3 regions of the Peribacillus sp. NPDC096540 genome follow, and region 2 is predicted to be linked to each of the others. Evidence: riboswitches for the same ligand, from Rfam matches in the RefSeq annotation. Region 2 holds a riboswitch; each other region holds the start of a gene.
The links. A riboswitch is a leader RNA that binds a small molecule or an ion and turns the genes downstream of it on or off. The one in region 2 is predicted to bind glycine.
Positions count from the first base shown of each region.

Region 1 (13,668 bases), on a different contig from region 2:
CGAAAAGGAAATTGCCCAGCAAAATGAAAATGGCTGACAAATGCCAATACAGCAGAGAAGACCGAATCCTAAGACTCGGTCTTCTCTGCTGTATTCATTTTCATTGTATTTTCTTTAAGGAGTTTAAAAGAAAGGAAAAGCAAGATTATACCCAATATCCCGGCAATAATATAACTCATATTTAAATGGTTTTTCATTAAAACTGACATGAGTGGTGGTCCTGCTGCAACACCGATAAACCGTGCAGAACTATAAAAAGAGGAAATTGTTCCCCGCTGTGTCTTTTCAATATTTTCAGTAATAAGCGCATCCAAAGTCGGCAGCATAGCGCCAATCGCGATTCCTAATAAACTTGTAATAATAAGCAGCAACATCATTTTTTCCTTCGTATAGCCGACAAAAACTACACTTCCTGACATTAATATTAAGCTAATCAATATAATCTTTCTCATCAACGGTATGCTTCCTTTAATTTTCCTTCCTGCCACATAAGAGGAAATACATAAGAAGAACAAAGGGATGGCCAAGACAAAGCCTTTTTTAACGCCTTTTAAATCATGTAATTTTTCTAGACTTTCCGATAAAAAAAATAGCACTGCAAAAAGAACAAGCATGACAAACACGCCCAATAAGAATACAACGGAAAGCCACTTCCCTCCCTCCTCAAACGTTACTTTCGTTTTATTTAAAAATTCTTTGAACTTTACTGGTGCATGATTATTCTTTGGTACTTTTATAAAGAAAAAAACGAGAACAATTGAAATTAAACTAAAAAAAGAAATAGAAAAGAACGGTAAAAACCAAATAAGTGAAGCGAATAAGGATCCTAAAATCGGACTTAACACTTTCCCGAAGGTATTCGATGTTTCAATTATGCCTAAACAGGAACTTGTTTTCTCATCATCCGCTTTATAAAGGTCACCTACTAATGGCAAGACGATTGGAGTTGCCCCAGCCGCACCAATCCCTTGAAGAACACGGCCCATGATAATCCAGGTATACGGATTGTCCATCTTCCAAGAAACAAAACCAGCAATCAAACCACCTATCAAAGCTAAAATTAGGCTTGGTAGAATAACTTTTTTCCTTCCAATGCGATCAGACAAGTAACCTGCTACTGGAATTAGAAAAATGGAAGCGATTGAATAACTGGTGATTATCATACTCGACTGAAAAGATGTTATATTCACTTTTTCTTCAAAAACCGGCAACACGGGAATAAGCATAGAATTTCCTAGTGTCATGACGAGCGGAATCGAAGCCATGCTTACAATACACCAAGCACTTACCTTCGTATTATCGCATTTCTGATTTTCCATTCATACACCCCATCATAGTTAATACTTTGTAGTTTAACCATATATCAAGGAAAGCCTTCATGAGAACTAATAACAATTACTTGTTTATAAACCAATAAAAGGTAATCTTAAATTTAAAAGCTCAAAATATTGAATAAACACTCAAAGATCTGCAAAAAAAAGGCGTTAAGATCAGCTTTTCAGCTGTACCTTAACGCCTTTCTTAAATTAAGCTTATAGGCCGCATTTTAATTGTGCGCCACAATTCGTGCATGTATTACATCCACCCATTTCCTGAACTTCACCTTTACGGCAAACTGGGCAGGTGTTACCTACTTCCGACCCAATCGTAACATTCGTCGAACGCAGTTCATTTATCGTATCAACTAATACGACTTTTTTCTTTTCTTCCACATCTGTTAATTCATCCATTTCAAGTTGCTCATCCATTTGGTTTTCTTCTGCTTTAAGCGTAAGTACCTGACTGTCACGGCTTCCATCTACATAGACCGTACCGCCTTTTGCTCCGCCTTTGTATAGACGTTCATATACTTTTTCAACTTGTTCAACGGTATATCCTTTAGGAGCGTTAACCGTTTTACTAATCGAGCTGTCAATCCAGCGTTGAATAATGCATTGAACATCAGCATGAGCTTCAGGAGCCAATTCCATTGCAGAAATGAACCATTTCGGAAGCTTTTCTGGATCCGCTTTTGGATGACGTTCCAAGTATTCCTGTACGATGTCAGCCTTAACCTCAATGAATTTACCAAGACGACCGCTGCGGAAATAAGTGAAAGAGAAATATGGTTCAAGACCAGTTGATACCCCAACCATCGTACCTGTGCTGCCTGTAGGAGCAACTGTCAATAAGTGAGAGTTACGGATACCATGTTCAGCAACACTGTCTCTGATATCTTCTGGCATTTTTTCCATAAATCCTGTTTGAGTGAAACGCGTTCTAAGCTCATTGGTTTCTTCATCAGTTGACCCGATTAGGAACGGGAAACTGCCCTTTTCTTTAGCGAGGTCTACTGAAGTCCTGTATGCTGTAGTTGCAATCGTTTCAAACACCTTGTCTACCAGGATATTTCCTTCTTCAGATCCGTACTCCGTTTCACAATAGATTAACAAATCATGTAGACCCATTACACCAAGACCAACCCGTCTCTCGCCGAGTGCTTGTTTCTTGTTTTCATCTAAGAAGTAAGGGGTTGCGTCAATGACGTTATCCTGCATACGCACACCCACTTCTACGGTCTTCTTAAGTTTCTCAAAGTTTACGGTTTTGTTTTCTTTATCAGCCATTTCTGCTAAATTGACTGCTGCTAGGTTACATACTGAGTATGGAGCCAGTGGCTGTTCACCACATGGGTTCGTTGCTACAACTTGTTGTCCGTATGCTTTTGCATTTGTTTTCTCGTTAGCATTATCAATAAAGAAAATACCCGGCTCTGCAGAATAAGTAGCACAAATATTAATTAAGTTCCAAAGCTCTTTAGCTCGGATTTTACGGTAAACACGAACTTTCCGGCCCATTTTTTCCCACTGGCGTACATCACCGACATTGTGCCATTCTTCATTATAAATCGCCATTTCTTCAGCATTATAGCTTTCAACATCCGGGAAACGCAATTCATATTCCCCATCTTTTTCGGCAGCTTCCATAAATTCCTTAGTCAAGCAAATCGAGATATTGGCGCCTGTTAGAAAATCAGCATTATGGACACTGTACGTTCCGCCTGTACGAACCTTTTCCTCGGCCTCTCTAATGATTTTCTCGCTAAATCCGCCTAAACCCGGAATCTCTTTATAGTTGATAATACCTTGGTACATAGCCGTTTCTTGTTCGGTATGCGGTGTGAATTTTAATTTATCCGTAGCATATTTTTTGATGGCTTCATCTTTTGTGTTTTCCACTAAGTAGCGAAGAATCCGTGGATTTTGCATTTTCGAAATAATGAACTCAGCAATATCTGGATGCCAATCCGCAAGCATAATCATTTGTGCACCGCGTCTGCTTCCGCCCTGTTCAACAAGATGGGTCAATTTCGCAATATCATCAAGCCATGAAACTGAACCGGAGGATTTTCCATTTACCCCTTTTGCCAACGTGTTTCTTGGACGAAGTGTCGATCCGTTCGTACCTACACCGCCTCCGCGGCTCATGATTTCCATGACTTGCTTTCGATGTTCGGAAATTCCTTCGCGTGAATCCGGAACAAATGGCATTACATAGCAATTAAAATAAGTAACATCCGTGTTAGAACCAGCTCCATATAATACACGTCCTGCAGGGACAAAATTAAGGTTCTTTAATTCTTCATAGAACTTATTGAACCATTCCGTTCTTTTTTCTTCAGTCGTTTCCACTGAAGCCAATCCCGTAGCATTACGTTTTGCAATTTGTTCATAGTATATTTCAAGCGGCTTTTCAATGATATCAAGCGGCCGATTTACAATCCCAGTTTCCACTTCTTCCGGGTTATCTAATGCTCCGCGGAATTCATCATCCACTAATACCTTAGCTTTTTTCGTTTCCCAATCTATTTCAACGATGTAACCAAGACCCCGTGCAGGAAATTTCGGATCTTCCTTAATCGTCAATACTACAAAATCGCCAGTCGATAGCGTAATTTTTTCAGTATCCTTAAAAGAATAGCGGTCAAGCATAACTAGACGGGACACGCCTTTATGCGTCATTTTCATATCAGCTGTTACAGGATGGACCTGGGGAAATAAAGAAATATCCTTATTCAACCTTTCTAGATCAACCTTTAAAGCTTCTTTTATTACAACCGACATAATTCCCTCTCCTTTATATGTTTCAAGATCCGTTCTTGCTGCAAAAATCTATATGTAGTCTTACATGTCCGTTTCGCTTAACAAGTTACCCTAAATTTATCATAGTGAAACTCAAAAATCAATATATAGTGTCGCAATAAATATTTCGACTACTATATATTGTGTTTACGTTGATTAACTTTTAATTTTGTCAAACGATAAATCAATTAATATAGTTAGTAATAGGGAGGAAAATGTCGATTTATAATAATTTTTCATCAGATTTCAATTAATTTGAACCTTGCTTTTTCCCTATCCTTGTTAGTGCTTATAGTTGCAAGGAAAAGCTTATTTGTTTACACAAATCTGAACATTTTTATTATCTATTCTAATCATCCTGCTTCCTCTATCTCAAAAAATTCCATTCATCACTTTCATATTTACTTTCAGCAAGGGTCTTTACCTCTAGCAACTGTTTTTCATTGAGGACGTATGGCTCTAAATCAATGGACAGCCCTTCTGCAAAACCTTTTTCAAAAGCAACTTTTGCTTCAGGGATGGTAATCTTTCTTCCAGCAATATCATTAATGGCCACAGCTTTGTTTTTTAAATTTTTTTGCATTCTTTCTTTAACCCTATCATTGGAGAATTTAAATACACTAAAAAGCTTGTCCTCATCAAGCTCAAGTAAAATTGCCCCATGCTGAAGGATTACACCTTTTTGCCTTGTTTGTGCACTGCCAGCTACCTTCCGGCCCTCAACAACCAATTCATACCAGCTTGGCGCATCAAAGCAAACCGAAGATCTTGGTGTTTTTAATGCCGCTTTTTCCTCTTCGGTTCGAGGTACGGAAAAGGAAGCATCTAGTCCAAGATTTCTAAATCCCATTAATATGCCTTCAGAAATGACCCGATATGCTTCTGTAACGGTATTAGGCATTCCCGGATAGGATTCTGGAACAATTACACTATAGGTTAATTCATGTTCATGCAGTACCGCACGTCCTCCTGTTGGTCTGCGAACAAAACCAAGGCCCTGCCTTTTAACTTCTGCTATATCAATTTCAGATTCTGCCTTTTGAAAATAACCAATCGACAATGTAGCTGGGTCCCAACCGTAAAAGCGTATAATCGGTGGTATTTCCCCTTTACTCTGCCAGTTTAAAAGAGCTTCGTCCATCGCCATATTAAAAGCCGGTGAACAATATCCTGAATCTATAAATCCCCATTTTTCTTTTGTCATCCTTACCCCTCATTTCATGTAGACTGCTTTAAAGTAGGTCAGTAATTCCGTCATAAAAAAAACTCACATGTAGTAGTTTAACAGACTTTAACACTCTAAAAAAGAAAGTACTATTAAGTCGATAAAGAATTTTACGAAAATATTTTTTGATTATTAGTTAAAGCAATTATATAATAAAGATTGTCTGTATTCGTTAGGTAGAAGGGAGTTTTTATGTTTGGAATTATTATATACACTGCTCATCATCATAGGAGCGGTTATTGCGTATTCACTTTTTAATTGGTACCGCCAGCGTAAAATCGTTAAAACGTTAACACAGGATGAATTTATTGCTAACTACAGAAAAGTACAACTAATCGATGTGCGGGAACCAAATGAATTTGATAATGGTCATATCTTAGGCGCAAGAAACATCCCTATGACACAAATGAAAACTCGCCTGGTTGAAATTAGACCGGACAAGCCTGTATACTTGTACGCTCAAAGCGAAATCATCAGCGGAAGAGCTGCAGCCATGCTATACAAAAAAGGCTACAAAGAACTGTTTCATCTAAAAGGCGGTTTCAAAATGTGGACCGGTAAAATTAAAGCAAAGAAATAAGAACCCATCTCCGCATGGGCTCTTTTTAATTAAAAAGCTATCATTCTAAAAATTGAAATGAAATGCCGTCTTATTGCTTATTATGTCTTATGGTATATTCATTTCCAGCCGGTCATTCTCTATACATATAAAAAATAAAAATCCCCGCTCTGATGGCGGGGATTTTTATTTAGGCTATTAAGCTTGATAACGGAGGACTGGTTTTCTTGCAGCAAGTGTTTCATCCAGCCTTTTAATAACTGTTGTATGTGGCGCTTCCTGTACGATTTCCGGAGTTTCTTCCGCTTCCTTAGCTATTTGAATCATCGCATCAATGAACGCGTCGAGAGTTTCCTTTGACTCCGTTTCAGTCGGTTCTATCATCATTCCTTCTTCCACGTTCAACGGGAAGTAAATAGTAGGTGGATGATAGCCGAAGTCTAGTAATCTTTTGGCAATATCGAGTGTTCGGACGCCCAACTTCTTTTGCCGGCGGCCACTAAGCACAAATTCATGCTTACAATGACGATTATATGGTAAATCAAAATATGGTTCCAACCTACGCATCATATAATTCGCATTGATGACCGCATTCTCCGTGACAGCCTTAAGACCATCAGGACCCATTGAACGAATGTACGTATAAGCCCTCACATTTATTCCGAAGTTTCCGTAATAAGGTTTAACTCTTCCGATGGATTGCGGGCGATCATAATCCAGCATAAATTGCTCATCTCGTTTGACCACGAGTGGTTTAGGCAAGTAGGGAATCAAATCCGATTTTACTCCGACAGGACCAGAACCCGGACCACCGCCGCCATGTGGACCTGTAAATGTTTTATGGAGATTTAAATGGACCACATCAAAGCCCATATCACCTGGGCGGGCTTTAGATAAGACTGCATTAAGATTGGCCCCGTCATAATAAAGCTTCCCACCAGCATCGTGGACAAGTTTTGCCATTTCCAAAATATTCTCTTCAAACAATCCTAGCGTATTGGGATTCGTCAGCATTAAAGCCGCCGTATCCGAACCTACCACGCGCTTTAAATCTTCAAGGTCAACTAAGCCATTTTCATCAGATTTTACCGTAATCGTTTCCAGTCCCGCAACAGTGGCGGAAGCTGGATTCGTACCGTGTGCCGAATCAGGAACAATCACTTTCGTCCGTGCTGTATCACCGTTCGCTTCATGGAAGGCGCGAATCATCATTAACCCTGTCCATTCACCATGTGCACCTGCTGCTGGCTGTAAAGTCACTTGATCCATCCCTGTGATTTCTGTTAAATGTTCTTGCAAGTCAAATAATAGTTCCAAGGCTCCCTGCACAGTCGCCGGATCTTGATATGGATGGATATGGGCGAAACCGTTAAAACGCGCCACATTTTCATTTATTTTCGGGTTATACTTCATCGTACAAGAACCGAGTGGATAAAAGCCCGAATCCACCCCGTGATTCCGTTTGGATAAAGCCGTATAATGACGCATGATATCTAATTCCGATACTTCTGGAAGCTCAGCCTCTTCTTGACGGATGTACTCGGCAGGAAAAATCTCTTCAAGCGAAATTTTTTCAACATCCATTTCCGGTAGACTGTACCCGATTCGACCGGACGTACTGATTTCAAAAATGAGTGATTGATCTTGATTATTCATGTTGATCCCCCAATTCCTGCGCAAGTGCATCAATTTCTTCTTTTGTTCTAAGTTCTGTTACAGCCACAAGCATATGGTCTTTCAACTGTGGATAAACAGTCCCTAAGTCGAAGCCGCCGATCATTTCTTTATCAAAAAGACTTTGATTAATTTCTTGGTAAGGAGCCGGCAATTTAATGACAAATTCATTAAACGAAGGTCCTTCAAACACCACTTCTATTCCTTTTTCCTTTAAAGCTTTTTTCGCATAATAGGCTTTTTGAATATTATTAACAGCCATTTCTTTGACACCCTTTTTCCCAAGTGCGGTCATCGCAACAGAAGCTGCTAAAGCATTCAACGCCTGATTGGAACAGATATTGGATGTTGCCTTGTCACGACGAATGTGTTGCTCACGAGCTTGAAGTGTCAGTACAAATCCCCGTTTACCATCTTCATCCACTGTTTGCCCGACGAGACGACCTGGCACTTTTCGAACAAGTTTGTTCGTGACCGCAAAGTATCCGCAATGAGGTCCGCCAAAAGCTGCTGGAATACCGAATGGCTGAGCATCGCCTGTTACGATATCAGCTCCAAGGGCACCTGGGGGTGTCAATGCACCTAGTGCAAGAGGGTTACTCGAAACGATAAACATGGATTTCACATCATGAATGATTTCTTCCATTTCTTTCAACGGTTCAATACGTCCAAAGAAGTTTGGATATTGGACAATGACTCCCGCAATATCATCTTTTGCCAATTCCTTTAAGGCGGCTAGATCTGTCACACCATCTTTAAATGGAATTTCAATGACTTCTACTCGCTGACCTTTCGCATACGTCTTAACGACTTCCCTTGATTCAGGATGTACTGCAGCTGAAATGAGAATTTTCTTACGTCGTGTATGACCGGATGCAAGCATCGCTGCTTCCGCTAATGCCGTCCCTCCGTCATACATGGAGGAGTTAGCTACATCCATTCCGGTCATTTCACAAATCATCGTTTGATATTCAAAAATGGCCTGAAGCTCCCCCTGTGAAATTTCCGGCTGATAAGGAGTGTAGGCTGTATAAAACTCCGAACGGGATAGAACGTGATCGACGATGACCGGTGAATAATGGTCATACACGCCCGCACCAAGAAAGGAAGCATAGTTTTTAAGATCAGCATTCTTGGCCGCAAGTTTTGATAATTCTTTCATTAAGGCTGGCTCTGATTTAGCTGGTTTAATGTCATATTCGCCTTGAAAACGGACACTTTCAGGAATATCGTTGAAAAGGTTCTCAACAGAAGGGACCCCTATTACCTCCAGCATTTGTTGTTTATCCTGCTCTGTCATGGGTAAGTAACGATGTTTCATCTTAATGACCATTCCTCTCTATTTACGTGGTTTTTTATAAAAAGGTGTTTGTATAATAACGGCTTTCAATCGTTTTGAACGAATTTCCACTTCGACTTCCAAATCCATCACCGAATAGTCTTTATCGATAAGTACCAATCCTACATTTTTCTTCAAGGTTGGTGATTGAGTGCCAGTCGTAACTTCACCAATGACTTTATCCCCACTGTATACCTTATAACCATGACGAGGAATGCCTCGGTCAATCATTTCAATTCCGACAAGCTTACGTGGTGCCCCATTTTCCTTTTGTTCAGCTAGAACGGCTTTCCCGAAAAAGTCGGCTTCCTTATCCACTTTAACCGCAAAACCAATCCCGGCTTCAATTGGGGTAATATCCGGTGAAAGCTCCTGTCCATAAAGCGGAAGTTTAGCTTCAAAGCGGAGTGTGTCACGTGCCCCTAAACCTATCGGCTGTATCCCTTCTTCTTTTCCTGCATCAAGAATAGCTCTCCAAAGGGCCGGGCCATTTTCACTGCGGCTATATATTTCAAAACCATCTTCACCCGTATATCCTGTACGTGAAACGATCGTGGAAAGCCCATTTATCAGGACATTTTCCTTGAATTTAAAAAAGCCAATTTCACTCAAAAGTGTATCATTAGATAGTTTTTGTAATATTTTCTCTGCAAGAGGTCCCTGCAATGCCAACTGTGTATAATCGCTTGATACATTCGAAAGTTGGACATCCTCTGAACAATTAGCTTGAAGCCAGTTAAAATCTTTTTCTGTATTGGCGGCATTGACCACGAGCAGATAGTCATCTTCTGCTCTTTTATAAATGATAAGATCGTCAACCGTACCGCCGTTTTCATAACACATAGCCGTATAAATTGCACCACCCTGTTTTAGCTTTGATACATCATTGGTCATCATTTTTTGTAAAAAGGAAAGACTCCCTGGTCCCTTTACATCAACCTCACCCATATGGGAGACATCAAATAAGCCAGCTTTTGTACGAACTGCTTCATGTTCGTCCTTGATACCCGAAAATTGAACAGGAAGTTCCCAGCCGCCAAAATCGATTGTTTTTCCTCCGCATTCACGATAAACCTCAAATAGTGGCGTTCTTTTTAAATTGGTCAAAAAATGACCCCCCTTATATTTTTTAAATGTACTTTGCTTTCTTTTCTAAAATCTTCTTTCCATTCAATCAGATCTTCTTATACTTCTCATCCTGTTCATAATGAGGAAAAAAGGGCACAAAAAAGGACAGAGAAAGCCCTATAGAGCTTTTTCTCTGTCCTGAAACCTGAAAGTTTACCTATATAATAGGTTTTCCCCTTTGGTGGCCGTCCTGCAACGAGCGGCGCTCTCCAGAGTTGCGTCCAATAAGAGTTCTTTTGCCTGAGAGATTCACTGCTAAGTTTGCTCCTTCGGCGCTACATTCGTAGTCTCTCCCCTTATCTTCACCCGCATATAAATGTGTCTCCACCAATTAGGAAAGTAAATAATTCCTACTGATAGTTAGTAAAACCTCTGTGCATTTACAAAATGCGTTCTCTACCAACTCTCCTTAAAACTTCGGGGAACTTAATGAATGATCTCTAGTCTGTTAATCTGGGATAAAGTAGGAGCCGGTTGCCCATACTATTAAAAACGCTACATTCAGAAAAATGGACGCTTCTTTTAAGCGTTTGGGAAATTGGAATTTTCTAAATATACTTACATCCTACCTTAAGAAACTTTTCTCTGCAATATCTTTTTACAGAGAAATATTTTTCTTACTACACATATAAAATGTTCGGGTTTCAACCCTAAATAAGAAAATTATGATTTTAGAAGGAGTAGTTTCAATGAAAATTAATATATCCTTCAGTTCTGATTGGAATGACGGGTTTCTACAAAAGATGGAAAATGACGGTCCATGGGGAAATTGGGAGCTTTATAAATTGGCTGTTCAAATGGAAGAAAACCTCATTATTCCTGATTTTGAAGGTTTACAGGCACCCAAGCATCTTCCACAGCTCACCCCGCTTCCCCACCAATTGGAAGCAGCAAAGCAGGTAGTTGAAAAGATGAATGGAAAAGCCATTTTAGCTGATGAAGTAGGTCTCGGTAAAACAATCGAAGCTGGCTTGATTCTAAAAGAATACATGATCCGAGGTCTTGTTAAAAAAGTATTAATCCTTGTACCCGCTTCACTTGTAAGTCAATGGTCTTTTGAATTGAATACCAAGTTTCATATTCCGGCTGTTGTTCAAAGAAAAAGTTATGTGTGGGAATCATGCGATGTTGTTATATCATCCATTGATACAGCGAAACGCGCTCCGCATCGAGATATCATTTTTAATCAGGAATATGACTTTATCATTATTGATGAAGCTCATAAACTTAAAAATAATAAAACGAAGAACTATGAATTTGTCCAAAATCTGAAAAAGAAATTTTGTTTACTGCTGACAGCTACGCCAATTCAAAATAAAGTCGAAGAAATTTTCCATCTAGTTTCGTTATTAAAACCGGGGCACCTGGGAAATGCAACACTCTTTTCTGAGAAATATAAAGGCAAAGGCCGTAATATTATTGAGGATGAGCATCTAAAGGAACTCGTCAATACTGTAATGATTCGGAACCGACGGGCTGATACTGGAATTGAATGGACCAAAAGGCAGGTGGAAACAATCATCATTGAATTTTCTCCAACTGAACAAGCCTTGTACGACGCTGTTTCCAAATTTAAGCCTGTTTCAGATAGGGCGAAGGGAAGTTCTTTTTCAGCACTCACGCTCCAAAGAGAAGCATGCAGCAGCAGAGAAGCCGTTTTTTATACATTGAAAAACATGAAAGCCAAATATGAACAGCCTTCCCCTGACTTCTTAGCAAAGCTGGATGAGCTGTTTGAGAAGGTAAATGAAACGGTACAAAACTCCAAGGCTGAAAAAGCTTTAGAACTCATCAAGAAAATTGATGACAAAGTGATTATTTTTACGGAATACAGAGCTACTCAGCTATATTTACAGTGGTATTTACAACAGAATGGAATTTCCTCGGTTCCTTTCCGCGGCGGATTTAAGCGTGGAAAAAAAGACTGGATGAGAGAATTATTCCAAAAGCAGATTCAGGTTTTAATTGCTACCGAAGCTGGTGGGGAAGGAATAAACCTTCAATTTTGCCACCACTTGATTAATTTTGACCTGCCATGGAATCCAATGAGACTTGAACAAAGAATTGGACGGATTCACCGACTTGGTCAGGAAGAAGATGTCATGATTTATAACTTTGCAACGAAAAATACAGTTGAAGAACATATTTTGAAATTATTATATGAAAAAATCCATTTGTTTGAAAAAGTAATTGGTGAATTGGATGATATTTTAACGAAGCTGGATATTAGCAACATCGAAGAATATTTAATTGACGTGGTCGGTGAGTCAAGAACAGAGGGTGAAATGAAAATTAAGATGGATAATTTTTCATCCATGATTCAATTCGCTCAAGCTATGAAGGAAGGTGAGATTCATGCAGCAACAGGAAATTCATAATTTTTTAATAACTTTCTTTGAAGCTAATGATTGTGAAGTACTAGAAAATACCCCATCCCATATTACTGTTCAACTGACGATTGAAATGGATAAAGAGTTAATGAACCGTCCCTTTTATTGGCATTATCTCGAAAAAACGGGCGGGATTCCAAACCCAGCACAGATTACTTTCATTACCGATCCTGAACAGGCTCCACCCAATATGAAAGGAGAACGAATTCACTTTGGTTCGCCCCGTCTCCGTCAAATTATCGAATCAACAAAAAGGCTGGCTGGATATACTAGACTTTTCGAGGATACACTTCCATCAAATGGCGGGCATAATCCATTGTTTCCCTGGCTAACACTAAATGTGAAAATATCTTATCAATGTGATCGAAAAAAAGATATCTTTATGTCTGTCGGATTGAATTTAATCTCCGGAGAGATCATGGAAGGATTTCACAATCGTGTTTTACCGGTTAAGGTCACACCGAAGATACCGGATTACTCCTTCACCCTCTCACCGTTAATCATGCCAAAAAGTGGGTTAGCAAGACTTGATACATATATCCGAACCAGTTTCGAGAACGATGACCATTCTTGGGCGGAAGAAGCCATAGAGCGCTGGCAGAATGACTTAAATTTATTGGAGCATTTTTATAAGGATATGGATGAAAAAAGCGAAAGTTATTTCACTGAAAAACAGGCATTACAGGCCCAATATGAACCAAATATTCTAATATCAATCATCAATGGCGGTTTATTTTACTTATCAGATAGAGCGTTAGGATAAATGGATTTTTTTCAAAAATGACTTCTCTACTACAAATGCCTAGCTATATTTGCCTGACTAAACAAAAAAACAGATGTCCCAAAGCTTAGGACATCTGTTTTATTTTTTGATTTTTTTTCTTACAAACATCGACAAAGCGAAAGGGACAATACCAAACCAGTGGGACACACCATGACTTTTATCCTCTTTCCGATGACGGCGTTTTTCTTTCCGTTCTTTCTTGGTCAAATTAAAATATTCGACAAGCTGCTGTGTAAGATATTTGATATAAGCATTTGTAGACATACAATATCACCCTTTAATAAAGCATGCCCCGTTTATGCTTCTTTTATTCTTTCAAGTTTACCCGAGATGGTTACTATTTGGATCTGCTTGTTGTATCATGGTAAGCTCTGACTTTTCATATAGGCAACCCTATCATTGAAAAAATCATTCCGTTCGATATCCTCATACTCAGTTAGCCAAAAAC
Region 1 covers NZ_JBNNTG010000003.1:168,142-181,809, reverse strand. Annotated here, with positions in the region: gene ACQKMR_RS04780 (hypothetical protein) at 1-37, shown strand, start outside; gene ACQKMR_RS04775 (MFS transporter) at 69-1,319, opposite strand; gene ACQKMR_RS04770 (vitamin B12-dependent ribonucleotide reductase) at 1,533-4,103, opposite strand; gene ACQKMR_RS04765 (lipoate--protein ligase family protein) at 4,489-5,325, opposite strand; gene ACQKMR_RS04760 (rhodanese-like domain-containing protein) at 5,543-5,926, shown strand; gene gcvPB (aminomethyl-transferring glycine dehydrogenase subunit GcvPB) at 6,104-7,561, opposite strand; gene gcvPA (aminomethyl-transferring glycine dehydrogenase subunit GcvPA) at 7,554-8,900, opposite strand; gene gcvT (glycine cleavage system aminomethyltransferase GcvT) at 8,919-10,025, opposite strand; glycine riboswitch at 10,178-10,261, opposite strand; glycine riboswitch at 10,265-10,352, opposite strand; gene ACQKMR_RS04740 (DEAD/DEAH box helicase) at 10,736-12,424, shown strand; gene ACQKMR_RS04735 (YqhG family protein) at 12,402-13,199, shown strand; gene ACQKMR_RS04730 (YqzE family protein) at 13,299-13,484, opposite strand.
Region 1: it holds a riboswitch for glycine, as region 2 does, so the genes downstream of both, gcvT (glycine cleavage system aminomethyltransferase GcvT) here and ACQKMR_RS08675 (amino acid permease) in region 2, are expected to answer to the same signal.

Region 2 (13,668 bases):
AAGAATTTTACCGGATTCCGACAAGAAGTGATGTGACGGATTTACCTGAATGGATCACGGACACAGATATTAAAACGATGGATATTGATTGGGATGTTTTCCAAGAAAAAGGTGACGAGTGGATGAAATATTGGGACGAAAATATTAAAAGTGGAGATAAAGAAATTAAAGAATAAGGAAGTGTCGTTGGGATGGCGTCAATAAAAATAGAGAATGTCCAAAAAGCCTTCGGAAAAACGATAGCTATCGATCATTTAAATCTGGAAATCAAAGACGGTGAGTTTTTTACCTTTTTAGGTCCAAGTGGCTGCGGCAAAACGACAACCCTTCGGATGATTGCTGGGTTTTATTATCCAACAAAGGGTGTCGTCCGATTTGGTGACAAAGATATGACGCGAGTACCTCCGGAGAAAAGAAATACTGGCATGGTTTTTCAAAACTATGCCCTTTTTCCTCACATGACGGTTTTTGAAAATGTAGCCTTTGGATTGCGCGTGAGAAAAGTTTCTTCAAGCGATTTAAAGGGGAAAGTGCTGGATGCACTTCGCAAAGTCAGGCTGGAGAACTACTCGGATCGTCAAGTGAGTCAGTTAAGCGGAGGACAGCAGCAGCGTGTAGCCCTTGCGAGAGCACTTGTTATTGAACCGGAAATATTACTGTTGGATGAACCATTAAGTAATTTGGATGCCAAGCTCCGTGATGAGATGAGAGCAGAAATCTTAAGGCTGCAGCGTGATTATAAGATTACGACCATTTATGTCACACATGATCAGGCAGAGGCATTATCCATGAGTGATCGGATCGCCGTGTTCAATTTTGGCGTGTGTCACCAGGTCGGGACTCCGGCAGAAATTTATAATCAGCCCGCTAATGATTTTGTGGCGAGTTTTATTGGTGAGATTAATCTATTGTCCGTTCAAGTGAAGAACGTTCAACAAGAGAATATAGTGGTTACCCTAGAAAACGGTGAAGAACCGGTAAAATTAATTGTACATAATCACACTAATGAAGGAGAGTTAATTCAACAGAATGAAGAGAACCTTGCAGTTTCGATTCGTCCTGAAGCAATCCGTATTCTTGATACGGTCGAAAAAGGAACAAATATTTTAAAAGGAAAAATCGAATCTGTCCAATTCTTTGGATCTGTTGTGAATGTGATGGTGGATGTTCATAACGTGTTACTGAGGGTGGACGTGTTAAACACGCATGAATTCGGATACTTTTATCAAGGGAAGGAAGTGTATGTACAACTTCCGGAGAAACAACTGCGCCTCATCCCGGTCATAAGCGGTGATGCTCCATGATTAAAAATCGTGATACAAGGTTGACGATTTGGCTTCTTATACCAGTTGTATTAGTGCTCGTTGCATATGTTCTTTATCCATCATTGAGAACCTTTTTCGAAAGTTTGCAAAAAGACGGATCGATATCTTTCGGAAATTATCAGGATTTCTTCGTGCAGGAATCGAAAACGAACTTAGAAGCTCTTTGGAACTCTGTTTATATATCTATTTTGAGTGTATTGGCTAGTGCCTTGATTGGTATTCCGCTTGCGATTATTTTTAACCGTTACGATTTTCCAGGCAGAAGCTTCTTTTCAACAGCAGCGATTTTGCCGATTGTTCTTCCATCATTGGTGGGGGTAATGGCCTTTATGTTTTTATATGGAGAATCAGGATTAATTCCAAATGCTATTAAGGATTTGTTTGGTCTTGATAAAGTTCCTTTTAAAATTGGCGGGGTTTCGGGAATCCTGATCGTGCATGCCTATACGATGTATGTATATTTTTATATGACCGTATCCGCTGCAATCAATAAAATTGATCCGTCTCTAGAAGAAGCTGCTTATAACTTAGGAGCGAATAAATTCAAGGTATTTTGGAGGGTGACATTTCCATTATTAACACCTGCCATCGTTGCGGCATCTTTACTTGTATTCATGATTTCAATGGCTTCATTCAGTGCCCCGTTTTTATTAGCCGGTGGGTACCGGGTGTTGAGCTTGCAAATATATTTTTCAAAGATTAATGGGGATATGGAAATTGCTGCTACTCAATCTGTAATACTTTCCATTGTTTCGATTTCATTTCTATTATTTATGCGTTGGTATCAGAATAGAAAAGATTACCGTATGGCTTCGAAAGGAATCGGGGCACATAGGAGTGAAGTGAAAAATCCGCTTATGAAGTGGGTGATGGTTGTAACAGGTATCATCGGCGTACTTATTCTGCTTTTACCGCACTTTACGATTCTATTACTTTCACTTGTGCCGGATGGAACCTGGACGTTTCAAACGTATCCAACAGTATTTAATGTAGAAAATTACCGGCTTTTGTTTGAAGATCCTAATATCTTTAAACCGTTACGAAATAGTTTACTAATGGCTGTTATTGCCACACTAGCAAATTTGGTGTTTGGGGTCATCGCGTCCTATGTTCTTGTCAAACGGAAATTCGTTGGGAAAAGCTTTATTGATATTCTAGTCATGATTCCGTGGGCCTTGCCTGCAACGGTTATTGGGATGAACTTGATATTCGCATTTAATGAACCTAGCGTTTTTTCTTTCGGTCATATATTAGTAGGAACATTTTGGATTTTACCCCTTGCCTATTTCATTAGACATATTCCACTTGTTGTCCGCTCAACTAACGCCGTTCTGGAGCAGCTTGATGACTCGATTGAGGAAGCAGCAAGAAACTTGGGGGCAAAGTGGTTTTATACCTTCAGAAAGGTCATTTTACCGATTATTATGCCGGGTGTTTTATCAGGGACATTATTAGCCTTTATCGAGTCTGTAGGAGAATTCCCAACCTCAGTCCTATTGTATACGATTTCTAACAGACCTATATCTATTGAAATTATGAATCAGCTTCGGATGTTCAATATGGGGCAGGCTGCTGCCTATGGGATGATTCAAATCACGCTGATTGTTATTGTTCTCTTTATTTCGAACAAGTTTTTTGGAATCAAAGCAGAAAAAGCCTTATAAATCGGGGGTACAAAGATGAGCAAGCTGGATGAATTTATCAAAAATGAAGGTAGTGTTTTTCCAGGAAAAACATATGTAGAAGAGCTTTTAATGCCCGTTTTTAATGATCAAAGAGATTACTTATTTCATGTGATGTTCGATATTCATCGCGCACATGTGATCATGCTTTCAGAACAAAAGATTATTAAAGAAGAAGAAGCAAAAATTATGCTGAAGGGGATTCGGAAAGTGGCTCAAACAGATCTCACTCTCCTGACCTATCAACCTCAATTCGAAGACTTATTTTTCATGATGGAGGCAAAGATTGGCGAAGAAATCGGTCATGAGCTTGCAGGAAAGATTCATATCGGTCGCAGTCGTAATGATATGGGAGTTGCAATGTATCGGCTAGTTTTGAGAGGCCATCTTCTTCAATTAATTGGCTATGCAGACCAATTGAGTGAGTCATTATTAGTGCAAGCTGAAAAGCATATAGAAACCTATATTACCGGTTACACGCATACTCAGCCAGCTCAGCCGACTACATTAGGCCATTACTTTCTAGCCATTTATGATGTACTTCAAAGAGATATTGGACGGTTATGGGCAGCTTATGAAACGGTGAACCAATCCCCTCTGGGAGCGGCCGCATTAACCACAACTGGTTTTCCAATCAGCCGGGATCGTACCGCTGAACTGCTTGGCTTTGAGGCGGTTGTTGAAAATTCCTATGACTCGATTGGAGGGGCCGATTATTTATTAGAAACTGCAACTGCAATTATGACGTGCATGGTCAATACTGGAAGATGGATTCAAGATTTTTTACAGCATGTGACAAGGGAGTTTGGTACATTTTATGTAGCAGATCCTTATGTTCAAGTAAGCAGTATCATGCCGCAAAAAAGAAATCCAGTATCAATTGAACATTCCCGATCGATTGCCAGCAGTGCGTATGGAGATGCGCTTGCCGCAATAAATATGATCCACAATACTCCATTTGGCGATATCGTCGATACGGAAGATGATTTACAACCCCATTTATATCGAGCATTTTCGAATGCAGGCCGTGTCATGAAACTAATGTATGCAGTCATATCAACCTTGAAAGTAAATGAAGAACATACAAAAAAAATGGCCGCAAAATCTAGTATCACGGTTACTGAATTAGCAGATACTCTATCAAGAGATTATGAGATATCATTTAGGAAAGCTCATTCCATAGCTAGTCATATCGCCAAACGGTCGATAAGTGAAGGGAAAGAGTTATATGACTGGGACACAAAAGACATTAACAAGATTATTAATGAATTCGTTTCAGTGAATATAGCAGAAGACGAATGGAAAAAAATCATCTCTCCCGAATATTTTGTGGAGATTAGAAGCATTCAAGGAGGGCCTAGCCCGAAAGAGGTTTCGAGGATGATTGTGAATAGAAAACAAAAACTAGAAAAACAGGTGCAGGAATATAAAGAAATTGTTAAAGCTTTGAATGATAGAAGGAAGGCTTTAGTGGAGTATTGAGGTTGCAGCTTTGGAAAATCCCGTAATCAGAACAAGTGGAAAAGTCAGCATAATGATTAAAGGCCTGGGAGGAAGTTGCCTGGGTTTTTTTAGGTTCATTCCATTTTATTTAAATGTCATCTAACTATTTACAGGGCTAGGGCTCTGATAAATAATGCTGTTGATAATTGAATGTAGCGAACGAATGTTCTAAAATGAAAGAACAGAACGAGAGTGAGGTGTATCGAATGGCTTTGTAAGAGAATATAGTAAAATGACTAGAAAGCTTTAAAATGGAGGATTAGAACAGATGGATGAGAAAAATCAAGAATTATTAGAATCAGATCTCAGCGTTCAAAATTCGGGGGCTTCCTCTGACACAATTCATAGTGACCTTCTTGCAACAAAGGAACTTGTTTATAGCCCTTGCAGGTTTGAGTTCTCACAACCACTAATAGAGGCACAAAACGCTGAATATGGAGCCTATATATTCAAGTTGAATACCCTTTCCATTAGATTTCGTGTGGCTAAAATCACACCTACAAAGGTTGGACAATTTGTGACTTTGTGGGAGAGAATTGGGGATGGAGCGATTCAACCATATGACATATCAGATCCAGTTGATTTGTTTGTTATTAGTACTCGCAAAGGTAATAACTTTGGTCAGTTTGTATTTCCAAAAGCTGTTTTATTTGATCAGAATATAGTATCTAATAAAGGTAAAGGTGGTAAACGAGCAATACGCGTTTACCCACCTTGGGACAAGCCTACTAGCCGTCAGGCACAAAAAACTCAGATATGGCAGCTAAAATATTTCATAGAGATACCTATAAATACACCAATAGACTGTGTTCGTGTTCAAATGCTTTACAGTCCAAATCACGCAAGTCAATTAGAAAAATAATTATGATCTCTATGGATTTGGGAATATGTACAATTGAGTCGTAATAATTTGATGAATTTTCAACATTATCGTTTAACATAGTAAAGAATAAAAGAATCTGCTGATTACCATGACTCATGCTGTCACTCATTACTCATGTACTAAGAGAAAAATAGACGGTAAAGGGAGAAAAACTCCAAAAAAAGAAGTGTGTATCCTTTATGGGGTATGGGATACATAACAATCGAAAGGCTCAGTCTTTTGAACCTTTCGATTGTATAATTTACGGTGCATTTTTAATCCCCAAAAACCACATCAAAGAAGTACTTCATATATCGTTAACAGATTTAGATTATTTTGCGGGATCTAGAACCGAGAGCTTTCTGAATGCGAGACTTACCGTAATCATAACAAAGAAATTCACCACTAAGGCAATGATTCCAACATTCAAATCTTTCGCTGCCTGTGGTAAGGATGGAAACATGGTACCTATTGTTGAATGACTAAGCGTAATGTAGGTTACGATAGCCAATCCGCAGATGATCCCGGAAATTGCTCCATATTTATTAATGGTATTAGTTTTTTTCAGGCTAAAGAGAAGAGACGGAAATAACTGTGTGATAAGACTGTATCCCATGAGAATTAATGCAGACATCGTTTCGCCGCCGTTTAAGGTAAAGTAGACTGCTATTAATGCAATAACAGGAACGAGGAACTTTGCTAATCTTACAACGTTCCGATCGGATACTGCAGGTGCAAATTCCTTATAGACGTTTTTCGCGAGCAGTGTAGCAACACTCATTAAAAGCATGGATCCTGGTACTAATGCGGTCAGCATTCCAGCTCCGCCGATTATGCCTATAAACCATGGATCAAAGGTCTCGATCGAAAGGCGCAGTAATGAGAGGTCTGCATCTGCCCCAACGAGTCCAGGAACTTTCAATATAGCTGTAAATCCTACAAAAAAGACAAATAACAACATGAGCGTATATAACGGGCTGATAATAGCATTTTTACGAAATACTTTCCCGCTGCGCGCCGAATAGACAGCGCTGAAAACTTGGGGCCACATGTAAAAACCAAATACAAGCAATATTACCGTGGAGATAAACCATGAAACACTAAGCCCCTGTTCAGGAAGCTTTAGAAAACCAGGCTTGGCTGCATTTACGGCCTCAAACATCGGTTGAAAACCACCAAAGTAATGAATAGGAAGATAAATTCCTAAGAATCCTATAATCACGATCATCATGATATCTTTAATGACTGCTGTCCAAACTGAGCCGTGTATTCCAGAAATCATAACATAAATGGTAAGGCTGATTGCTCCCATCCAAACCGCGGTAGACATTGAAATTGCTCCATAAGATGCTTCTGAAACAATAATCCCTAATCCTTTAAGTTGCACGACAATCACTGGAATCATCGATACCACACCGACAAGTGCTGCCAGAATTCCTAAACTTGGGCTCTTATACTTGCTTACAAAGAAATCAGATTGAGACATTAGACTATTTTCTTTGGCATATTTCCATATTTCCGGAAGAAGCCAATATGACAATACATAAGACAAAGTAATGTAAATAAGGACGTATAAAGCGGGTGCACCCTTACCATAAGCCCAGCCGCTGCCGCCAAGAAAGGAAAAAGTCGTATAAATTTCTCCAGCCATCAATAGAAAGACGAATATAGCACCAAAACCACGGCCTCCAACTGTCCATTGTTCCAAATTCATGTCTTTTCCTTTTGAAGATCGAATACCTAAAAAGATTGATAAAAGTAAAAATCCTAAAATAATTAAGAGGGAAATATTCATTCCTGGTCACCTTCCCGATTTCTGGGGTCCAACTTATACATAATGCCCAAAATAACGGAAGTAAGGACCACCCACATAGCCATCCAAAACATATTAAAAGGCAACCCTAATACATAAGGTTCTATTCTGTTAACAAAAGGAAGAAATCCTAATATGCCTATAAACGGAACTAGAGTAAGTATATATATAATCTTCATTAATCAAACCCCTCCATTCTATTCTAAATGAAAGTCATTCATATCGACTTAAAGTACCTCACTATTTTAATATAAAATTTACTGTGGATGCAGTATATTTTTAGTAGCACTTCTCTGTGTTAGCAAAATAAACTGAAAAAAGGAAGGGAGTGTCCCTTCCTTTTAATTCCTTCGAACATGAAAAATGGCTACTTCTTTTTCTGATAGTTATAGAGTACGAGTAAAAGAATGAACCAGATTGGCGTCATTAACAGTGATACCCGTGTAGCTTCAGCGAATAGCATAACGATTAGGATGAACAGAAATAATCCTAAAATAACGTAATTGATAAAGGGTGTAAAAGGAGCTTTGAAAGTTGATTGGGCTCTCAAATCCGGACGTTTTTTCGTATATTTGATATGAGAAATCAAGATGATGCTCCAAACCCAAATGAAACAGATGGCACTGATTGTTGTCACTATTGTAAAGGCCTGTTCCGGGATCATTTTGCTTAGCAATGCCCCTAGGGAGACGACGATTGCCGATGTAAACAAGGCATTACTTGGAACAGCATGTTTATTTAATTTTGCTAATTTTGCAGGAGCATCGTTATTATTGCTTAACGTATAAAGCATACGGCTTGTTGAAAATAAACCGCTGTTGCCGGCAGATGCAGCGGATGTTAGGACGACAAAATTGATAATCCCTGCAGCGACTGGTATGCCGATTAGTGTAAAGACTTCTACGAATGGACTGCTTGATGAATCCAGCTGTGTCCAAGGATTGACGCATAAAATGACGAGTATAGCACCTACATAGAAAAGTAAAATTCGGACCGGGATTTTATTGATGGCAGACGGTATATTTTTTTTCGGGTTTGCTGTTTCTGCTGCAGAAACACCAATTAATTCGACCCCTACAAAGGAGAAGACAACCAGTTGTAAGGATAGCAGGAAGCCGGATACGCCGTTCGGGAACATGCCTCCGTGGCTCCAAAGGTTGGTGAGTGAAACGGTTCCCGTGTTTGTTTTAAAGCCAATGACTAACAGGATGATGCCTACAATAATCAAGGCAACAATCGTGATAACCTTAATGAGCGCGAACCAGAATTCAAGTTCTCCAAACAATTTAACGGTCAATAAATTCAATCCTAACAGAATGACCAGGCAGGCAAGAGCCGGTATCCATTGAGGGATATTGAACCAATATTGCATATAGACACCAACCGCGATGATATCGGCCATGGCTGTCATGATCCAACAGAACCAATAGGTCCATCCGGTCACGAATCCAGCCCACGGCCCGATATATTCGGTAGCGAATTCGGTGAATGACGTATAACCTGCGTTGGATAAAAGTAATTCCCCTAAAGCCCTCATAACAAAAAATAAGGCAATCCCTATAATAAGATAGGAAAAGATAATGGATGGACCGGCCAATTGGATGGCTTTACCGGATCCAAGAAATAAACCGGTACCAATGGTTCCTCCTATTGCAATTAATTGTATATGGCGATTTTTTAAATCTCTTTTCAATTCCTGTTTAGCCAATTTGAGCATCTCCCGTTGTTTTTCATCTTAGTCGTGTGGAGCGTGATTCTATATTCCGTATAGCTCGTTTTTTCACCTCGCTTATGCCATTAAATGGCAATATCTTGGATTTTAGACAATAAAAAAAGAGATTGGATACTACCAATCTCGTCAGGTTAAAGAATAACAATTCATCATTCGTTACTCTTCTGTCCTTTTGCCTGAGATTGTGAATCCTTCGGCGCTGTACTATGTACAGTCTCTCCAGAAGCTGCTCCTGCTATAGTGTGATCCATAGCATTCAACGCTTACTAGTATGCGGTTGTAATAAATGTCCGTCTGTGGAAGAAATGAATCTTCTTTCGGTCATTTGTCATTATATTTAAATAACAATAATATAATATTGGAATTCTATCATTGTTTATTCTATAGGTCAATATGGAATTGGAAAGTTAGGCCGTCATTCTTGGTATTTCACAATATTATAGGCTTTCTAGTTGTTTTTTTCTATACAATCCATGCCATAGGAACTGGCACTTTAATCGCGGTTATTATCTGAATAGCGTGATAAATTTTAGCTGAAAAGGTGAAAGGAATTATGGAGATAAAAACAGTATCAATTATTGGATTAGGAGCACTGGGCATTTTATATGGACAACATTTATCAAAGGAAATGCCAACCTTATGACCATGTTTTTTTAGTTTATTAAAAGTGCAGGCGATTGAAACAGTAGTCCTATTGATGAGCATAGAAAATTTTATTGTTAATAACAATAGCGTATTTTGCGATATAAAACCAATCCATAATCAGTTAAAAGTGAACTATAAACTGGAATGCAAAACCTTCATCGTAATTATAATGGAAAATGGAGATTCATTCCGTTAAGAATGAATCCGCAAATAAAAGCTGAATTGAGATCATAAAAAAGGTGTCAGGCATCCTCTTGGGTTTATGTCCCCAAAGATCCCTGACAATATTAATGAGGAAATTAAACTTTTACCACACGTTTATAGCCAACCTCGCTGAATAATGGATTTGCAGGAAGTACAAACATTTCATCATCTAAGTCTAGTTGTATCGGATGAGAGAAAATATCTCCGTTATATACGAATGAGTGATATTCACCAAACTCACCACATGGATCTACATCCTCTGGTAAATCTTTAATAAATTTATGGTCCAGATCTCTTCCTAAAAAAGAAGGATCGAGCTTATCTAAACGAATGCTGACTATTTTCGCTTTATACCCTAAATCAAGAAACTCCTGGACTAGCTGTTTCGGGTTGATTCCGGCTAAAGGAAGGATTAGTTCATAACCATTAGACTCAACTAAGTTCTTTTTGTATTCGATACAATCTTCCAGAAAAAGATCTCCAAATGCAATTTTGGAGATACCTTGATTGCCAAAAAAATTCATGGCGCCAATTAGGCCATTTTCAAAACCTTTTCCATCATATAAAGGATATTGAATTTTGTATAATGGAATTCCAATGGATGCTGCTTGAGCTTGGATCAATTTAAAATCAACCATGTGTCCGGATGTTTCATCATCAGTCGTAACGGTTGTAATTAATGATACGACTTCATATTTGTTTTCTTTTAACAGCTTATGAAGCATATACGTGGAATCTTTGCCACCACTAAAACAAGCTATGATCTTTTCTTTCAACATCAGCCCATCTCCCTTTTGTTCCCGTTTATTTCTAGCGTACTCACTTTAGCTGCGTGAATCAACAAAGAAGGGGGGCGAGTAGAGTGCATACAGTCATCACCTGTTAAGTTTATTGAAATTGTTACGAGTAAATTGGTGGAATTCACGAGTAAAACATGAAAATTCACGAGTTAAGTGTGCTCTATTATATAGAAAAACTATATATCCTACTTTTTAAGGTACGAATGTTGAGTTAAAAGTATGTATTAGATTAATTGAAACCTTTTCGCTAAAGAATGTGTCTACTCCTAAAGATTTTCATAGTATATAACATCCTCTCTACATTATCTGAGAAAGGGGGTTATATTTTGGAAAAGACAAAGCTTACCGGACGGATCGTTACACCTGATGATTCTGAATATGAGCAGGCAAGAATAAATAATAATTTAAGCTTCCCAAAATTCCCAAAGATAATTGTATTTTGTCAGAATACAAAGGATGTACAAAATGCATTGAAGTGGGCGAGGGAGAATCATATACCTTTTCGGGTGAGGAGCGGCCGACATAGCTATGAAAATTTTTCATTAGTAAATGGCGGTCTTATTATTGATGTCAGCGAAATGGATAGAATCAAGGTCAATCGTGAAAAAATGATTGCGAAAATAGAAGCCGGAGCTAATTTAGGGAAGGTATATAATAAATTATGGGAATACGGCACGACTATCCCTGCAGGTACCGAAAGCAGTGTAGGCCTTGTCGGCCTTACGCTTGGCGGGGGAATTGGCATGTTAACGCGGTTGTTTGGACTTACTTGTGACAATCTGATTGAACTAGAAATGGTAAGAGCGAGTGGGAGTAAAGGTGCTGAACTCATTAAAGCAAACAAGAATCATAATAGTGATTTATTTTGGGCTTGCTGCGGTGGGGGAGGCGGGAACTTTGGTATTGTCACATCCTTTACATTCAAGGTGCACCCCATTTCTAGGGTTTCAGTCTTCTCCATTACATGGGGATGGGAAGATTTCGAAGAAGTATTTAATGCATGGCAAAATTGGGCACCTCACACGGATGAACGACTAACATCAGAAATAGAATTTAAGTCAAAGGAAGTAAACCAAATTATCGCTCAAGGTGAATTTGTAGGTACGTCATCTAAGTTAAAGCAACTTCTTCAGCCGTTAACGAGAACTGGTTCACCAACTAGTGTATTGATAAAGGAAGTCCCATATATTGAAGCTGTACGGTTCTTTGACGATCCGAGTGGAAATCAATCAGCCCATCGAAAGAGATCAGGATCTTTTATTAATAAACCTTTTCCGAAGAAAGCGATCTTGACGATGAAACAATTTTTAGAAAAAGCACCAAATGAAAATTCAGGCATTTGGCAACAATCTCTTGGAGGAGCAGCAGGCAAGGTCGAACCAAGGGAAACGGCTTTCTATTACAGGAACGCCATTATAGCCCAGGAGTACCTAGCTACATGGAACAATCCTGAAGAAGAACGGGAAAACATACGCTGGATCAAAGAATTAAGGAGTGCCTTATCACCTTATACGAATGGTGACTATGTGAATTGGCCTGATCGGCAAATCAAAGATTGGCCAACAGCGTATTATGGAGAAAATTTTAGACGGCTTCGAGAAGTGAAAACAGCATATGATCCATTTAATACGTTTAAATTCCTTCAAAGCATCCCAGGTTTTAAGAAAAACAGGGGCGCTCCTTTTTTATAAGGTTTGCCTAATCTATGTGAGTAACTAAAAAGGCCTAATCCACTTATGGGTATAGGCCTCTTATCATCTAGCTTTTGTGACATTCTGTTCTTATTTACTCCGTTTTTTGAGTTTGCATTACACTGTAAACTTGACTTACATATGATTGGGCTTGGGCGATTTCCGAAGCAGCTTGTTTAATTGCTTCTTGTGCCAAAGTTGGGTCCGACGAAGATTTTTCAATTGCTTGACTAAGTAAAGTTTGTGTAAGAGTGACATTTGCTTTTGCTTGATTTAATTGATTGACATCGATTTGTTGTTGAGGCATTAATTTTTCTCTCCTTATTTCCTTTTTTGAATACTCCTTTAGGATGACCTTTCTTTTCTTTTTTATAAGGAGAAAAAATATAAAACGTAAAACACGATGATCCTGAATTCCCCACCCAAATCATTGGAACATATAAGTTGGGAATTTGGGTATTTTTACATAAATGAAGTTAAATGTGTAACGAATAGATAAACTAGTCGTAGCGAAAATAAAGAGTGTAGCAAAATGTAGTGTATAACTTGTGGACAATGCAAAGAGGATATGGAGTAATTCTCATCCCTCAAGCCTCGTAGCAAAATTAGTGTATAACTTTTAGAAACACAATGTTGAAAAGTTATTAATAATTTTTTAGTCAATGTATCATCCTTTCCAGGATTAAAAATCAATAGTTTATGTCTTGAGCTTTTACAACATATTTTTCCTATAATAAAATACGATTTTTGGTAAGACAAAAAAACAAGATATGTTAAACAATCAGGTTGCTGTTAGTGATCCACAACTCGGAAAATCTTGTTGATTATTAGAGTGGAAACAATGAAATAATAAGTTGTTTATGGTACTTTTAATTTAAAAAGGTAGGAGTAATATGATGACGGATTTGAATGAATGGTTTGAAAAGGGGATTCCTGCTAAAGACTTTGTTGCTTCGATGAAAGTTCATAAAGAAAGCTTACAATCGATTTATGATCGGTTTTCTATTTCGAAGGTAGACCAAGATTTTTTTTATGATTTAAAAGCAAAAGACCTTCGAGTTATTATCATTACTGAAGACTGGTGCGGAGATGCGATGATGAATATACCTATTTTTTTAAACATTGCAGAGGCCTCAAATATTGAAACTCACATGGTTTTACGTGATCAAAACCTTGAGCTTATAGACCAATACTTAACAAATGGAACGGCGCGTTCAATTCCTATTTTTATATTTATTGATAAGAATGGTGAAGAAAAAGCGGTTTGGGGGCCTCGTGCACCAAAGGTACAAGAGTACGTAATGGAGTTTCGATCAGTTCTGCCAGCTAGGGATGACGAAAGCTTTGAGGCAGAGCAAAAAGAAGTATTTAAAAAAATGACAGAAGCTTTTTCTGAAGATAAACAGCTTTG
Region 2 covers NZ_JBNNTG010000006.1:157,302-170,969, forward strand. Annotated here, with positions in the region: gene ACQKMR_RS08640 (extracellular solute-binding protein) at 1-176, shown strand, start outside; gene ACQKMR_RS08645 (ABC transporter ATP-binding protein) at 192-1,304, shown strand; gene ACQKMR_RS08650 (ABC transporter permease) at 1,301-2,989, shown strand; gene argH (argininosuccinate lyase) at 3,005-4,489, shown strand; gene ACQKMR_RS08660 (MepB family protein) at 4,779-5,372, shown strand; gene ACQKMR_RS08665 (sodium:solute symporter family protein) at 5,704-7,167, opposite strand; gene ACQKMR_RS08670 (DUF3311 domain-containing protein) at 7,164-7,364, opposite strand; gene ACQKMR_RS08675 (amino acid permease) at 7,553-8,893, opposite strand; glycine riboswitch at 9,072-9,150, opposite strand; gene ACQKMR_RS08680 (hypothetical protein) at 9,862-10,545, opposite strand; gene ACQKMR_RS08685 (FAD-binding oxidoreductase) at 10,893-12,257, shown strand; gene ACQKMR_RS08690 (hypothetical protein) at 12,352-12,564, opposite strand; gene ACQKMR_RS08695 (thioredoxin family protein) at 13,154-13,668, shown strand, end outside.

Region 3 (4,371 bases), on a different contig from region 2:
TTTCCCGCTGCCTTCCTCTGATTCGACTGATCTACCTCCGTTTTCCGCATCCTATAAATCGTAATCAGCATAATAAACCAAACAGGAGTTACGAACAAGGCAACACGAGTATCTTCCGAAAGTGCAAGCACAACAAGTACGAACGCTAGGAAAGTAAGGATCAAGTAATTAGAAATTGGATAAAGTGGTAATTTAAATTTGTTCATTTTCGCTAGATCTGGCCTTGTTTTGCGGTATTTTAAATGACTGATGACAGTAACTCCCCAAATAAAGATGAAACATACTGTAGAAATACTTGTAATTAACGTAAATACTCCCTCTGGCATTAAATAGTTCAAAACAACGGAAATTAGAATGACGACAGTTGAAAAGGCCAATGCATTGGAAGGTACTTTACGGGCATTAAGTTTTGCAAATGGCACAGGTGCATTTTTATCTTTGGCAGTGAGTATACCATCCGGCTTGTACTGAAGATTGCGCTGTTACATGCCGAAGCAGCCGATGTTAGGACGACAAAATTGACGATGCCAGCAGCCGCAGCGATACCAACAGCCACGAATACTTGGACGAATGGGCTTTCCGATGGGATGATTGCGTTCCACGGATAAACACTCATAATGACAATAAGTGCACCAATGTAGAAAATTATAATCCGAATAGGAATATTATTGATTGCTTTTGGGATAACTTTTTCTGGATTTTCTGTTTCACCTGCTGTAAGTCCTACAAGTTCAATACCAACAAACGCAAACACTACCATCTGGAATGAGAGGATAAAGCCATTTATTCCATTTGGGAACATACCTTCGTGACTCCATAGATTCGTGAAACTGGCTGCGCCTGAATCTGTGGAAAAGCCTTTAATAATCATGAAAATACCGATAACAATGAGTGCTAAAATAGCGACGACTTTAATTAATGCGAACCAGAATTCCATTTCGCCAAAAAGTTTTACGGTTGCAAGATTCATAAATAGCAAAATGACAAGCGCAAATAATCCTGGCATCCACTGTGGTACGGAGGGAAACCAATACTGGGTATAAAGACCAACTGCTGTTAAGTCTGCCATTGCAATTGAAATCCAGCAAAATCAATAGGTCCACCCAGTTAAAAATGCTGCCATATTACCTAAATATTCTCTACAAAGTCAACAAAAGAATGATAGTTCAAATTGGATAAGAGTAATTCTCCAAGTGCGCCCATGATTAAAAAGCAAATGACGCCTGTAATCATGTAAGCAAATAAAATTGATGGTCCTGCTAAATGAATAGATTTTCCTGCCCCAAGAAATAATCCCGTTCCGATTGCCCCACCAATAGCGATGAGTTGTACATGTCTGTTTTTTAGGCCTCTCTCCAGCTTTTGTTCCTGCATATGATTTCCCACTTTCTAGTTTTATAGGCTATTTGTGATTTTTTCCTGACTAAAGGGTCAGTCCTTCAATGAGTTAAATAATTAGCGTACTGGGAGAATGACCCCACTCATGTAAGCGCTTTCTTTAATAATAGATTTTTTTACAAAATAGATTCATATTCTGTCCCCTTTTTTAATTTTTTTTCTAATCTACCAATCTTTTTGAAAAAAACATTGTGCGTTAATCGTTGAAATCAAAGATTGACTCTTTTTTTAACAGATTTCAATGCACACTCCTCTCTTTTTCCTTTTTTTATCTTTCCAAATACAAAAAAGGACAGAGGAAAGATAGGGGTTTTCCTATCTTCCTCTGTCCTTTTACCTGAGAGTTTAACTCCTTCGGTGGCCTATGGCTCTCTCCAGAGACGCGTCCAATTGTAGTCCATTTACCTGAGAGATTAGTTCCCTGCTTTTTAGGGTTTGCTCCTTCGGTGCTAAACAACGTTTAGTCTCTCCCACAATCATCATCCGCTGATATAAAGTTGCTTTAATAGTTGTATATTAACGGGTTTTAATGGAAATTTCAATAACTATCTGAAAAATCATTATTTTCTGAAATTTAAACATAGACGATATTGATTTTTCTAACAGTTCATAAATTAAAAGTTATTAAATTGCAAAATCAAATTTGTTGAATCGTAGGTGTAAACCGATCCACTTTTGAACGGATGCTGAGAAAAACGAAGGATTTAGGCATTTTGCCCATTGAAAATACGTCTAAATCTAAAGATGGGAAAGGACATAATGTCTATATTTTTAACACAATTGATGTATGGAAAAAGAGAAAATTGACGTATTGCGAGACTCGCGAGAATCCTTGCAACAGTATAGATTGCTTAGAGGCACCCTCCTTCTCTTCTTTAGCAACTTCCTCTTTGTCCCAACCACTTGCTATATTAGCAATGAGGATAATTGCTAGAACCCATACCCACCACTTCTTTGGCTTCTTTAGCTTGATTTTCTTTTCCTTACTCATTTTAGTTCATACCCCCTTTACAGTTCAGACGGACGATTGTAAACAGAAATAGAATAACCTCGACTTTCAATATTTAACGCTAGATTTTTACCCATTACGGCTAAACCTATCACACCGATTTGTTGTTTTGCCATGGTCCATTCGTCCCTTTTTAATTATTAGAATCAAGCTTAGCTACTTTGAAATCAAACTTTAAATCTCATCTCTAGTTATACAATAATAAACCTTATTGATCCAAATTATTTACTTGGATATACGTTACTCCGGTTCTTTCTTCTCTTTTCAAAGCCTGGTTTTCTAGGTAGATAAACACATATTCTTCTTGTAAGATTTAACTCCCGGCTGATAAACGGATTCAATATTATAAAACAAAAAGGAAAGGAGATTCACGTTTTCATCTAAAACTGTATTTCTAATGCAGTTGGTTGACTGGATTAAGCATTATCAATGTACCCATATTGTCTACTGGAAACCATGTGTGAATTTACTAGATGCTGAAGATATTGAGTTTTTGCCCAACATATGAAGCAGTCTGATAAAACTGATGTTGCAGAATGGATTGCTAAACTAATAGTTGGACTTACAGAATCCCGTTTAATTATCTAGTGGTGATTGAGTGCCCTAACATATTTCAGATTATGAAATGGTATTAACCCCCTCCCTTACAGGGAGAATGCTTGATCACCCTAATAATGACAATAATTTCTAAATTTAGTTCTTGTTTTTCGCCTAGATCATTTCTTTGATTTTCTCTCTAAACTTCTCATTCGTGAAAATATCCTGCGTGGTTGTTAAGTGTCATGACGCTGAAATCACGCGGGAACTGGAGTCTGCGGGCAATGTAGTGGCTTACTTCAACGGGCATAATCATGCAGGCAATTATGGTGAGAAAAACGGAATCAAATATGTGAATTTCCAAGGCATGTTGGATACACCCGATACCAATGCGTACTCTGTAATCCAAGCGTTCAAGGATCGCTTAGAGATTGATGGTTTTGGCCGGGAGCCGGACCGCATAATCAAGGTAAATACTATCCATAAACACGATCAAGAGCAAAATAAAAATGACCATCATTAATAGATAGTATCGTTTTCTAGAACTAAAACAAACCAAAGAGGCGAGCGGAAATCCGTTTGCCTCTTTGGTTTGTTTATCCTAGCTTTTTAAAAAGATAATATTCATTATCTTCTTTATAATCTTAATGTAATCTTTCTCTTTGGTTGCATGAAAAAAAACAATATCAAACCTATAGATATCATTGATTTTGGTACAGAACTTATTGAGGATAATGCACTCATGATTTTTCAATGTTGGCATCATGGATTCTCCAGCTACGACAATAGGAACAAAAATATGTGTTCTAATGGTGAAGGCCAAAACAACTGCAATTACAATTGCTTTAATCCATGATTCTTTGTTTTTCATTAAATTTCTTCTTTTTCTCATTTTTATTAACTTTTACCATCGCAAATTATTCCATATATTACACGTGCGGCTATTGAGAGCGTAAAATATCTTGTGTAAATGAATAAATAGAAAAAGGAAGACCTTTAACCTTCTTTCACTAAACTGCCTCGATAGTTAATTAAGGGTATTTTTTCACTTTGATTTGAATGGACGATTTGTGTAATGATCGTATATTCAAAAGGCCGCCAAAAGGCGGCCTTCTTATGGCGCTATCGCACTCGTTAGTTGAAAAACAATGCTTTTTAATTTTGGGTGTTTTCGTTTAGATGGTTTCTATAAGAGGGCATAAGACACTCCTATTAAAAACAAGCAATCAAGAATACAAGAAGGATTAACGCACCTAATAACGACATAAAAAACGTTGTGATTAGCAAGGTATGGCGTAATGGTGACATTATTTTGAAGGCTTTATAGCAAAACAAAATTCCTAACACCAATGCAATAAGAGAGCCTATTTGTCCAAACCTTGTATCCAATTTATCTGTCATAAAAACCAACGCATACAAAACAAGCA
Region 3 covers NZ_JBNNTG010000061.1:11,494-15,864, forward strand. Annotated here, with positions in the region: partial or broken gene ACQKMR_RS26900 (amino acid permease) at 1-1,374, opposite strand, end outside; glycine riboswitch at 1,722-1,778, opposite strand; glycine riboswitch at 1,782-1,881, opposite strand; gene ACQKMR_RS26905 (hypothetical protein) at 2,162-2,389, opposite strand; partial or broken gene ACQKMR_RS26910 (NAD(P)-binding domain-containing protein) at 2,413-2,523, opposite strand; gene ACQKMR_RS26915 (hypothetical protein) at 3,234-3,467, shown strand; gene lepB (signal peptidase I) at 3,546-3,815, opposite strand.
Region 3: it holds a riboswitch for glycine, as region 2 does, so the genes downstream of both, ACQKMR_RS26900 (amino acid permease) here and ACQKMR_RS08675 (amino acid permease) in region 2, are expected to answer to the same signal.